DNA from 3 places in the Phyllobacterium sp. P30BS-XVII genome. Region 2 is predicted to be linked to each of the others. Evidence: riboswitches for the same ligand, from Rfam matches in the RefSeq annotation. Region 2 holds a riboswitch; each other region holds the start of a gene.
What was found. Region 2 has a riboswitch for thiamine pyrophosphate ahead of thiB (thiamine ABC transporter substrate binding subunit). Riboswitches for the same ligand answer to the same signal wherever they lie in the genome.
Positions count from the first base shown of each region.

Region 1: another riboswitch for thiamine pyrophosphate. It lies ahead of FHW17_RS01215 (ABC transporter permease); the one in region 2 lies ahead of thiB (thiamine ABC transporter substrate binding subunit).
Region 3: another riboswitch for thiamine pyrophosphate. It lies ahead of thiC (phosphomethylpyrimidine synthase ThiC); the one in region 2 lies ahead of thiB (thiamine ABC transporter substrate binding subunit).

Region 1 covers NZ_JACGXO010000001.1:240,726-244,004, reverse strand. Annotated here, with positions in the region: gene FHW17_RS01220 (TadE/TadG family type IV pilus assembly protein) at 1-921, shown strand, start outside; TPP riboswitch at 977-1,079, shown strand; gene FHW17_RS01215 (ABC transporter permease) at 1,198-1,941, shown strand; gene FHW17_RS01210 (ABC transporter substrate-binding protein) at 1,980-2,927, shown strand; gene thiE (thiamine phosphate synthase) at 2,953-3,279, shown strand, end outside.
Region 2 covers NZ_JACGXO010000001.1:967,693-970,971, forward strand. Annotated here, with positions in the region: gene thiP (thiamine/thiamine pyrophosphate ABC transporter permease) at 1-825, opposite strand, end outside; gene thiB (thiamine ABC transporter substrate binding subunit) at 830-1,789, opposite strand; TPP riboswitch at 1,895-2,012, opposite strand; gene FHW17_RS04795 (thiamine diphosphokinase) at 2,424-3,050, shown strand; gene FHW17_RS04800 (hypothetical protein) at 3,154-3,279, shown strand, end outside.
Region 3 covers NZ_JACGXO010000002.1:539,967-543,245, reverse strand. Annotated here, with positions in the region: gene thiC (phosphomethylpyrimidine synthase ThiC) at 1-1,680, opposite strand, end outside; TPP riboswitch at 1,781-1,897, opposite strand; gene FHW17_RS08525 (NAD(P)H-dependent oxidoreductase) at 1,988-2,557, opposite strand; gene rpsU (30S ribosomal protein S21) at 2,786-3,061, opposite strand.

The DNA of each region.
Region 1 (3,279 bases), 730 kb from region 2:
CACGCGGAACTGCAGAATGCAGCAGATGTCGCGGTTTTGTGGGGCGCCTCTACGTACAATGGCAGCAATTTACCCGATGTGAAGGCTCGCATTCAACAAAGTTTGCGCGCTAATCTTCCAGGCTTTGACGCTAGTGGTGCTACTTACAATGTGTCGGTTACGAACGATGTCCCCGCACGGATTAAGCTTTCACTCGCGAGGCCAATGAAGACGACATTCATGCAGGTATTGAACCAAAATTCGATGGATATCGGGACCACTTCGACAGCTTCAGGAGCATTGACGCCAAAGAGCGCAACAATAAAGGTCACGAACGTAAAAGGAATTTATTACAAGAAAATTTCCATTATTGTTGTTGGAGCCGATGGTGCTGAGAAACAAGTCGGCTCTATCGAATACAAGTACATTAACAACATTGGGACATCCAATCCCGCAGTGGGATCAACGCCGCTGACCTTTGATTTGGGCACATACAAATCGTTTTATTTTACCATGATCGTCAAGAAAGACGGCTGTCCTATTGGAATGAAGCCTTCGGGCAGGAATTGTGTGGATGCCCCCAAAGTAAAATCCAACGACCCTAAAACTCCCGGATTGGTGAATGATCCCCGCTATCAGATTACGCCCACCCCGGAGAATCTGACTTTTGCTGACGATCAGAGCATCAAAAACGATGAGAAAACCAACGCCTTTCTCGTCAGAAGCGACAGAGCAAACGACGCATGGAGGTTTGCGGAGGGTGGTGCTCAGTCGACGAAACCCGGCGAGAAAGAACCTATTGTCATGAATAAGCTGATGAATTGCGATGGTTCGGTAAAAAAACACGGCTGGGAAGATGGCGGTGGTGACACGCCGGATTTCGAGTATACGCTCACAACCGGCTGTGCATTCGATTACTCACAAATTCGTCTGACCCAATAAATCCTCAACACGAAAGCGGCGCGATTGACTTTGCTCTTGCGCCGCTCCATCATGACTTTATTCCGAGGGGGGCACTGTACAGTGCTGAGATAGCGTCGAGCTGGACCCTTGAACCTGATCCGGGTTATGCCGGCGTAGGAACGGGAATTGAGCACTCTTCACGCACTCTGCCTTGTCTTCGCACATATCCGGATTTCCACGCTTTTGATGGAGTCCTGCAGATGCCGTTTACCCTGATATCGCAATCATTATTTCTGTGACGATGTGATCGCCGCCATGGGCATGCTTGTCCGCATCACTGGCGCCTTGTTGGCCGTACTTCTGTGCTGGCAACTGGCTGTCTGGGCTTTGCAGCCGCCACGCTTTATCCTGCCCGGTCCCGGCTCAGTTATTGTCGCCTTGATCGAGCAGCGCCACTATCTCCTGACCAATGCCGCCATCACCGTGCTCGAAATCCTGCTCGGATTGTTCTTTGGCGCTGTTGCCGGAATCCTGACCGCGCTTCTTGTTGCCGGTTTGCCCGGCTTTGGCCAGATCGTGTGGCCGGTTCTGCTTGTTTTACAGGCACTACCTGTCTTTGCCATCGCGCCGCTTCTGGTGCTCTGGTTCGGTTTTGGCCTTGCCTCGAAAGTGGTCATGGCCAGCCTCATTATCTTCTTTCCCGTGGCCTCCGCCTTTGCCGATGCGCTGCGCCGCACCAATCAGGATTTGCTGGATGCCGCTGCCCTGACACAGGCAACGCCGCTGGCAACCCTGTTTCGAATCCGCGTTCCCAGCGCCTTGCCCGGTCTTGGCTCGGGCCTGCGCGTTGCGGCGGTCTTTGCGCCCATTGGTGCGGTGATTGGCGAATGGGTCGGTGCCTCGCGTGGGCTTGGCTTTGTCATGCTTCAGGCCAATGCCCGTATGCAGACCGATACGCTGTTTGCCGCTCTCATCATTCTCGCAGTGCTGACCATTGTCCTGCGCTTTCTCGTCGATGCTTTCGCCGCGCGCCTCACCCCTTGGATGCAGGTGTCATGATCAGAATTTTCGTTCGTCCCATCAATAAAGGAATATCCATGTTTCGCCGCTGTGCGTTTGCCTTTGCTCTCTTAATCGCGTTGCCTTTCCTGCCGTCACAGGCGGTGGCAGCGGACAAGCTGTCTGTTCTTCTCGAATGGTTCGTCAACCCTGATCATGCACCGCTGGTTGTCGCTCGCGAAAAGGGTTTTTTCAGTGAGGCCGGTCTTGATGTCGATCTGATCCCGCCGGCTGATCCGGCCGCGCCGCCGCGTCTTGTTGCGGCAAAACAGGCTGATATTGCCATCGGCTATCAGCCCAATCTCTATCTCAGCCATGATGAAGGCCTGCCGCTGGTGCGTTTTGGCACCTTGGTGGAAACCCCGCTCAATACGGTGATGGTACTGGCCGATGGTCCCATTAAAAGCCTGAAGGATTTGAAGGGCAAAAGGGTCGGCTTTTCCGTGGCGGGCTTTGAAGATGCCATGCTTGGGGCCATGCTGAAATCGGAAGGCCTGAAAGCCGATGATGTCGAACTGATCAATGTCAATTTCGCCCTTTCGTCATCGCTCATCGCCAAACGGGTGGATGCGACTGTTGGTGGTTACAGGAACTTTGAACTCACCCAAATGGCGCAGGAAGGCCATAAGGGAACGGCGTTCTTCCCGGAGGAGCACGGTGTCCCTGTCTATGATGAACTGATCTTCCTGACCCATCCGGACCTTGCAAAAGATGATCGTTTGAAACGTTTCATCGAAGCGGTGGAGAAGGGCGCTGTTTATCTGACCAATCACCCGGATGAATCCTGGGCGCTGTTCATCAAAGCCTATCCCGATCTCGATAACCCGCTGAACCGGCAGGCGTGGACGGATACTTTGCCGCGTTTTGCCAAGCGTCCCGCTGCGCTCGACCGTAGCCGTTATGAGCGCCTCGGTGTGTTCATGCACGATGCCGGGCTGATCAAATCCGTACCCAAAGTCGAGGACCTCGCCGTTGAACTGCGGTGAAACGTTTCATAGAGGAAGAACAATCATGCCAAAAGTAGATTTTCGTTTGAATGCCATTGTCGATGTTGATGCGATCGGTGGTGACAAGAATCTGGGCGGGCTGGCGCTGCAGGCCGCGCGCGGCGGCGCAACCATTATCCAGTACCGTGACAAGAACTCGCCGACGCGGGCGATGGTCGAACGCGCCCGCGCCATCCATGCGGCGCTCAAAGGCACTGGTGTGCCCTTGCTCGTCAATGACCGTATCGATGTCGCTCTGGTGGCTGGTGTTGAAGGTGTGCATGTCGGGCGTGAGGACATGCTGGTCAGTGACGCAAGAAAGCTGCTTGGCCCGGATGCGATTATCGGCCTC
Region 2 (3,279 bases):
AGTCGTTAGAAGACTGAAACCCTCTTCTGCCGGTTTGCCCGTCAGACTAAGCAGGAGCAGAACGGCTATCGTCAAGCTCAACTGCAGCAGTGTAAGCGATACGGCGCGGGCAATATCGAAATCAAAATGCAGGGATTGATAGATCGCAACCTCCAGCGTGGTTGCGCGCGGCCCGCCGCCCAGCGTCAGGACGATGGTGAAAGATGTGATGCAGAGCATGAAAATCAGCCCGGCAATACCGGAAAGATTGCGCCTGATAACAGGCCATTCGATCAGTTTGAACCGGGCCCAACTGCCCATGCCAAGCTGCGAGGATAGTTTCCAATAGTCGGAGGGAATGGAATCTAGGCTGGCAAGTATGAGCCGTGTCGCCAGTGGCAGGTTGAAAAAGACATGGGCTATCAGAATGCCGGTAAGGCCGTAAATATTGGGTCTGGCATCGATTCCAAGCCTGTCAAAACCAAAAGCAAGCAGGCCATTACGGCCATAAATGCTGGTGATGCCAAGGACGGCGACGAGCGCGGGCAGGGCCAATGGCAGGGCAAAGAGGCGTAAGATGAGTGCCCGGCCCGGAAAGGCGGGATGTTCATGCAATGCGCGGGCGAGGGGAATGGCAAAGACAACCGCAAGCAGCATCGATAATAGCGCCTGCATGAGGGTAAAGCGCGCCACACGCCATAAATAGCTGTCGAAAGCCGCAAAGCCTTCGGTGCTTCCTCGCAGCGCTTCCACTGCAAGGCTGAGAAGAGCGCCACCCGCAAGCACTGCCAGAAAGGCAAGGGCGATGGCCCCGGCCCATGGTTTCAGCATGCGGGTGGCAGTCATGCTGCTACAGGCTCATGGCCGCAAGCCATTCATCGATCCAGGCTTTGCGGTTCCTGGCAACCTCTTCAGCTGGGAAGATCAGCGTCTTGACCGGTTTCACAAGGTTCTCGAAGGCTGGATTGAGGGCATCGGTGGTTTTGGCCGCAGGGTACATCCAGTTGTTTTCAGGAATGGCATCCTGAAATGCCGGACTGGTCATGAAGCTTAGAAACTGCGCCGATAGCGGGTTTTTCGCACCGTTGACCGTTTGAGCCGCAACCTCGATCTGCAGGTAGTGCCCTTCGCTGAATGAAATCGCCTTGTAGCGATCCACCCGTTCTGCGATCAGATGATAGGCCGGAGAGGTGGTGTAGGACAGAACGAGCGGTGCTTCGCCCTTGGTGAAGAGGCCATAGGCCTCGGACCAGCCCGGTGTGACGGTCAAAACGCGATTTTTCAGCTTGGCCCAGGCTTCACCGGCCTTATCGCCATAAACAGATTTAACCCAGAGAAGCAGGCCAAGGCCCGGCGTCGAGGTGCGCGGGTCCTCGATGACGATTTTTTGCGTCGAATCGCCTTCCACAAGTTCTTTCAGAGTCTCGGGCGGCGTTTTCAGCTTTTCCGAATCATAAATGACGGCGAAATAGCCGTAGTCATAGGGAACGAAAATATCGTCCTTATAGCCACCGGGGATATTCACCGCGCTGGTATCGATGCCATGGGGAGCAAAAAGATTGGTCTCTTTCGCTTCAAAGGTCAGGTTCGTGTCGAGCCCGAGAACAATATCCGCCTTTGTCGATTCGCCCTCGAGTTTGACGCGGTTGAGCAGCGCGACGCCATCGGCAACGGCTACAAATTCCACCGTGCATGCACATTGCTTCTCGAAAGCCTCCTTGACCTTCGGTCCCGGACCCCATTCGGCGGTGAAGCTTTCATAGGTGTAAACGGTGAGTTTGCCTTCGGCCAGTGCCGCGCCAATTGGCATGAGGCCGACAAATGCGGCCAAAACAGCCGCGGTCTTTACAATAGTCCCAAATGGCCGCATCGGCGCCTCCTATCGTTCATGGTTCAAAAGGATTGGTGCGCCGGCAAATCTGCCGCGTCTAATCCCTCCGCCGGTACAAGCCGGATCAGGTTCCGCGGGTTGGCAGGGTTTCCCCTTAGGCCTCTCAGCCGGTCGATCAGATCCGGCACCCCGTTAGAGCATCGCAAGGATAGAGGTTCGGCCAGAGCGGTGCAAGCGGTCGATACTTATGAAATCCTTATGTTTTGCCCAATCTGCCAAATCGAAAGCTGACATTCCCAGCCCTATCTTCCGCCGCGAAAACATCCCCTCACGGCCTGTTTTCCAAAAGAAAGGTTCAATCATGTTTCGGGGTCACGGCTTTTATCATTCCGGCGTCAGGGTTCAGCAGACGACAGCGTCGAGAAATCCAAGGAATAATTCGATGCGCTTGCGTCTCCGCCATCAAAAATTCTTCACGGCACTCAATCCAAGCCTGTTTTTGGCCGTGGGCGTCGCGATTGCAGGCATTGCGGCAATCGTACTCGGACGGCTCGGGTAGAACCACGTCACGCAAGCTCTGTGCGACCGGCTTTTGCCATGCTATGGCCGGTGCATGAGCAAATTCGTTCTTCTCCTTGGCGGCACGCTTCACGTTACCGATCGTCTTCGGCGTCTCGTGGCGGGAGCGCGCATTCTTGCCGCCGATGGTGGGATAGTTCATGCGGGCGCGCTGGGCCTTGAACCGGAGCTGTGGCTGGGCGATTTCGATTCGACATCGCCTGAGTTGGCAGAACGCTATGCCCACATACCACGTTCGGTATTTCCCGCGGCCAAAGACATGACCGACGGCGAACTGGCGCTCAATGAAGCCTATCGGCTGGGGGCGACGGAAGTGATTCTCTGCGGCGCTTTTGGCGGCGAACGCACAGATCATACGCTGCTGCATCTGACCATGGCGACCCGCTATGCTGCGCAGGGCCGAAAGATCATCCTGTCGAGCGGGACCGAAGAAGCACACCCTCTGGTTGCAGGGGAATATTCGTTCGATTTTGCTGATGGAACTGTGTTCAGCATTGTTGCATTTACGTCCCTGCGTGGATTATTTATCCGTGGTGCGCGATGGCCGCTGGAAAATATGGAACTTTCTTTCGGTTCATCGCTTACAGTGTCGAATGCCGTGTGTGGAAATCTCCACGTATCGCTTCGTTCAGGCAATGCAGTTCTGATTGCGGCGCCGTAAAATTGCCCAACGCTTGTAAAACAAAGCGGAAAATGCAATTCTTGCGGTACAGCATTGGGGACGCAAGCTGGTAGGTTTAGTTTTAAAACGGGAGAGGTCTTCCATGTTGAAAAGTTTGTCGACAGTAGCAGTTGCAGCCGTTCTGGCACTTTCAGTGGCCGGTTGTACAACTGGTGAGCAGCGCGCTGCAGGTTATGGTGTTGGCGGTGCAGCCCTTGGTGCATTGGCC
Region 3 (3,279 bases), on a different contig from region 2:
TTTCGGCCCGCACATGGAACAGAAATGCGCGACCTTATGCGCCTCCTTCGGCAGTGTTTCATCGTGGAAAAGCCGCGCCGTTTCCGGGTCGAGCGACAGGTTGAACTGATCCTCCCAGCGGAATTCGAAGCGCGCGCGCGACAGTGCATCGTCGCGCAGCTGTGCCGCCGGGTGCCCCTTGGCGAGATCCGCCGCATGGGCGGCGATCTTGTAGGTGATCACCCCGATTTTCACATCATCGCGGTTCGGCAGGCCAAGATGTTCCTTTGGTGTCACATAGCAAAGCATGGCCGTGCCGAACCAGCCGATCATCGCCGCACCGATGCCCGAGGTAATGTGATCATAGCCCGGTGCGATATCCGTCGTGAGCGGTCCGAGCGTATAGAATGGCGCTTCACCGCAGACCGCCAACTGCTTGTCCATGTTGGCCTTGATCTTGTGCATCGGCACATGGCCGGGGCCTTCAATCATCACCTGACAACCCTTGGCCCAGGCAATCTGCGTCAGTTCACCCAGCGTTTCCAGTTCGGCAAATTGTGCCGCATCATTGGCGTCGGCAATTGAGCCGGGACGCAGGCCATCGCCAAGTGAAAAGCTGACATCATAGGCGCGGCAGATATCGCAAATCTCGGCAAAGTGCTCGTAGAGAAAACTCTCGCGATGATGATGCAAGCACCATTTGGCCATGATCGAACCGCCACGCGAGACAATGCCGGTCACACGATCAACGGTGAGCGGTATGTAATGCAACCTAACACCCGCATGGATGGTAAAATAGTCGACGCCCTGCTCCGCCTGCTCGATCAGCGTATCGCGGTAAACTTCCCATGTCAGGTCTTCGGCAATGCCGCCAACCTTTTCCAATGCCTGATACAGCGGCACAGTCCCGATCGGCACCGGCGCATTGCGGATGATCCATTCGCGGATGTTGTGGATGTTGCGCCCGGTGGAGAGGTCCATCACCGTATCGGCGCCCCAGCGGATCGCCCAGACCATCTTTTCCACTTCTTCTGCCATGGAGGATGTCACGGCAGAATTGCCGATATTGGCATTGATCTTGACCAGAAAATTACGGCCGATGATCATCGGTTCAAGCTCGGGATGGTTGATATTGGCCGGGATGATCGCCCTGCCCCGCGCAATCTCCTCGCGAACAAATTCCGGCGTCACATGATCCGGCACCGAAGCCCCGAAGGAATTGCCATCCCGTTCCAGCTTGGTACGCGCAGCATCACGGCCGAGATTTTCGCGGATCGCCACATATTCCATCTCGGGTGTGATGATACCGGCGCGGGCATAGGCAAGCTGCGTGACGGCTTTATCACCCTTCGCCCGCAATGGCTGATTGCGAACCGGAAATTCCGGTGTCAGCCGCTCGCCGGTGACAAAACCATTGTCCTCAAGCTTGATATGGCGGCCTTCATAGGCAACGAGGTCTTCATGATTGGCCAGCCAGTGTTCACGAATGCGCGGCAGGCCCTTGGCAATATCGATGGTTGCATTGGCATCCGTATAGGGCCCGGATGAATCATACACCGTAACAGGCGGTTCACCCGCCGTCGGGTGAACGGATATCTGGCGCAATGGCACGCGCAGATCAGGATAGGCATGGCCCGGTTTATATATTTTGATCGATGCCGGCAGCGGTCCTGCCGAAACGGTTGGGGTAATTGCGGTCATCATCAGGCTCCTAAGCGGTTAAGCGTAAAAACCCAGTTCTGTGCCGGAAGGATGAAAAGAGATTGCGAATCCAGATACGGATTATGTGCCGAGGCTGACTCGCATGACTTTCGCACCGTCCCTACGCCAGTATGAACTGGATCAGGTTCAACGGGTCACTGCGCTGCGAAAGCCAGCAGAATCTCAGCCCCTTGTCGGGACCCCCCTGGTGAATGTCTTGAATTGAAACCCCGATCCGCCATTTGTCAAGCGGATCAGGAAAACTTGAAGCTGTGGCACCCCGGCAAAGCCTCGGGGCCGCGATGGATCAGGAAGCGCGCAGAGGCTTCAAGGCGTTGCTCCACTTGAGCAATTCGCCAATCATCGTATTGGCGCTTGTCACAACCAGTTCGTTGGCCTGAAATTCGCCTTCGTCGTTGATGAACTGCTGAAAAGCGGGAATGGCAACACCCTCTGGGATCGGAACCGTGCGCAAACCGGCAAGCAGCCCTTTGACCGATTCGACCGAGCGCAACCCGCCCGACATGCCGCCATAGCTGACGAAACCAACAGGCTTATAGTTCCATTCCTGCCAGAGATAGATGATTGCATTGGTGAGCGATGGCGGAGCAAAATAGTCATATTCGGGCGTAACGAACACAACCGCATCACCGGCTTCGATCAGCGTGCTCCAATTTTTGGTGTGGGCATGTTCGTATTTCCGAGCGCGCGGATGGTTCGGTTCATCGAAGATTGGCAGGTTGAGATCAGCCAGATCAATCAACACTGGCTCAAACTGGCCATCCTGCTTGACGAAATCATGGAACCATTTTGCAACCGGTGGCCCGGCGCGGCCCGGACGGGTGCTGACTTGGACGATATTGAGCTTAGGTGCCATTGAGACGTCTCCATAGGGCTTTGAACGGTAGGCCCCATGAATAGGCGCGCCATGCAGGAACGCACAAGGAGGCACTTTTTCGAAACCGGGTCATATCGATGTGAACGAATGACTTAGAGCGTCGTGCCGCAAAGTGGGCGGAACGAACACAAAACGAAACCCGCTACGGCGTGACCGTGCGGGTTCTGTCGCGTTTTACAAGGACCGGAAAGCTCCGGTCATTGATGATTATCGGTTATTGCTGAAATCGTTTGAAGCGGCGCCGGGACGGGCAACCCGTTCCTTCTTCTTCGGACCAGGAAGCAGACCTTCACGCTGTGCCTGCTTGCGCGCTGCCTTGCGGGCGCGGCTGACGGCTTCAGCTTTTTCACGGACACGGCGCTCGGATGGCTTTTCAAAAGCCTGGCGCGCCTTCATTTCGCGAAAGAGACCTTCGCGCTGCATCTTCTTCTTCAGAACCCGAAGGGCCTGTTCAACATTGTTATCACGGACGAGAACTTGCAATCGTTTTCCTTACCCATGCTTGTCTCGTCTTGCGAACCTATAAGCCACAATCAGACAAGCGTTTGATGAATTACCACAGTGGCAATCACGAGAAGCGCGGACTTTATTCATTCCCGCGCCAAAAATCCAGTGCATCGGAGCAGATTTACCGGCGCGCACTTCATTTCATCCCAGCAAAATACAATATTTCCGCCGGGATGAACTTATTATTCTGCTTC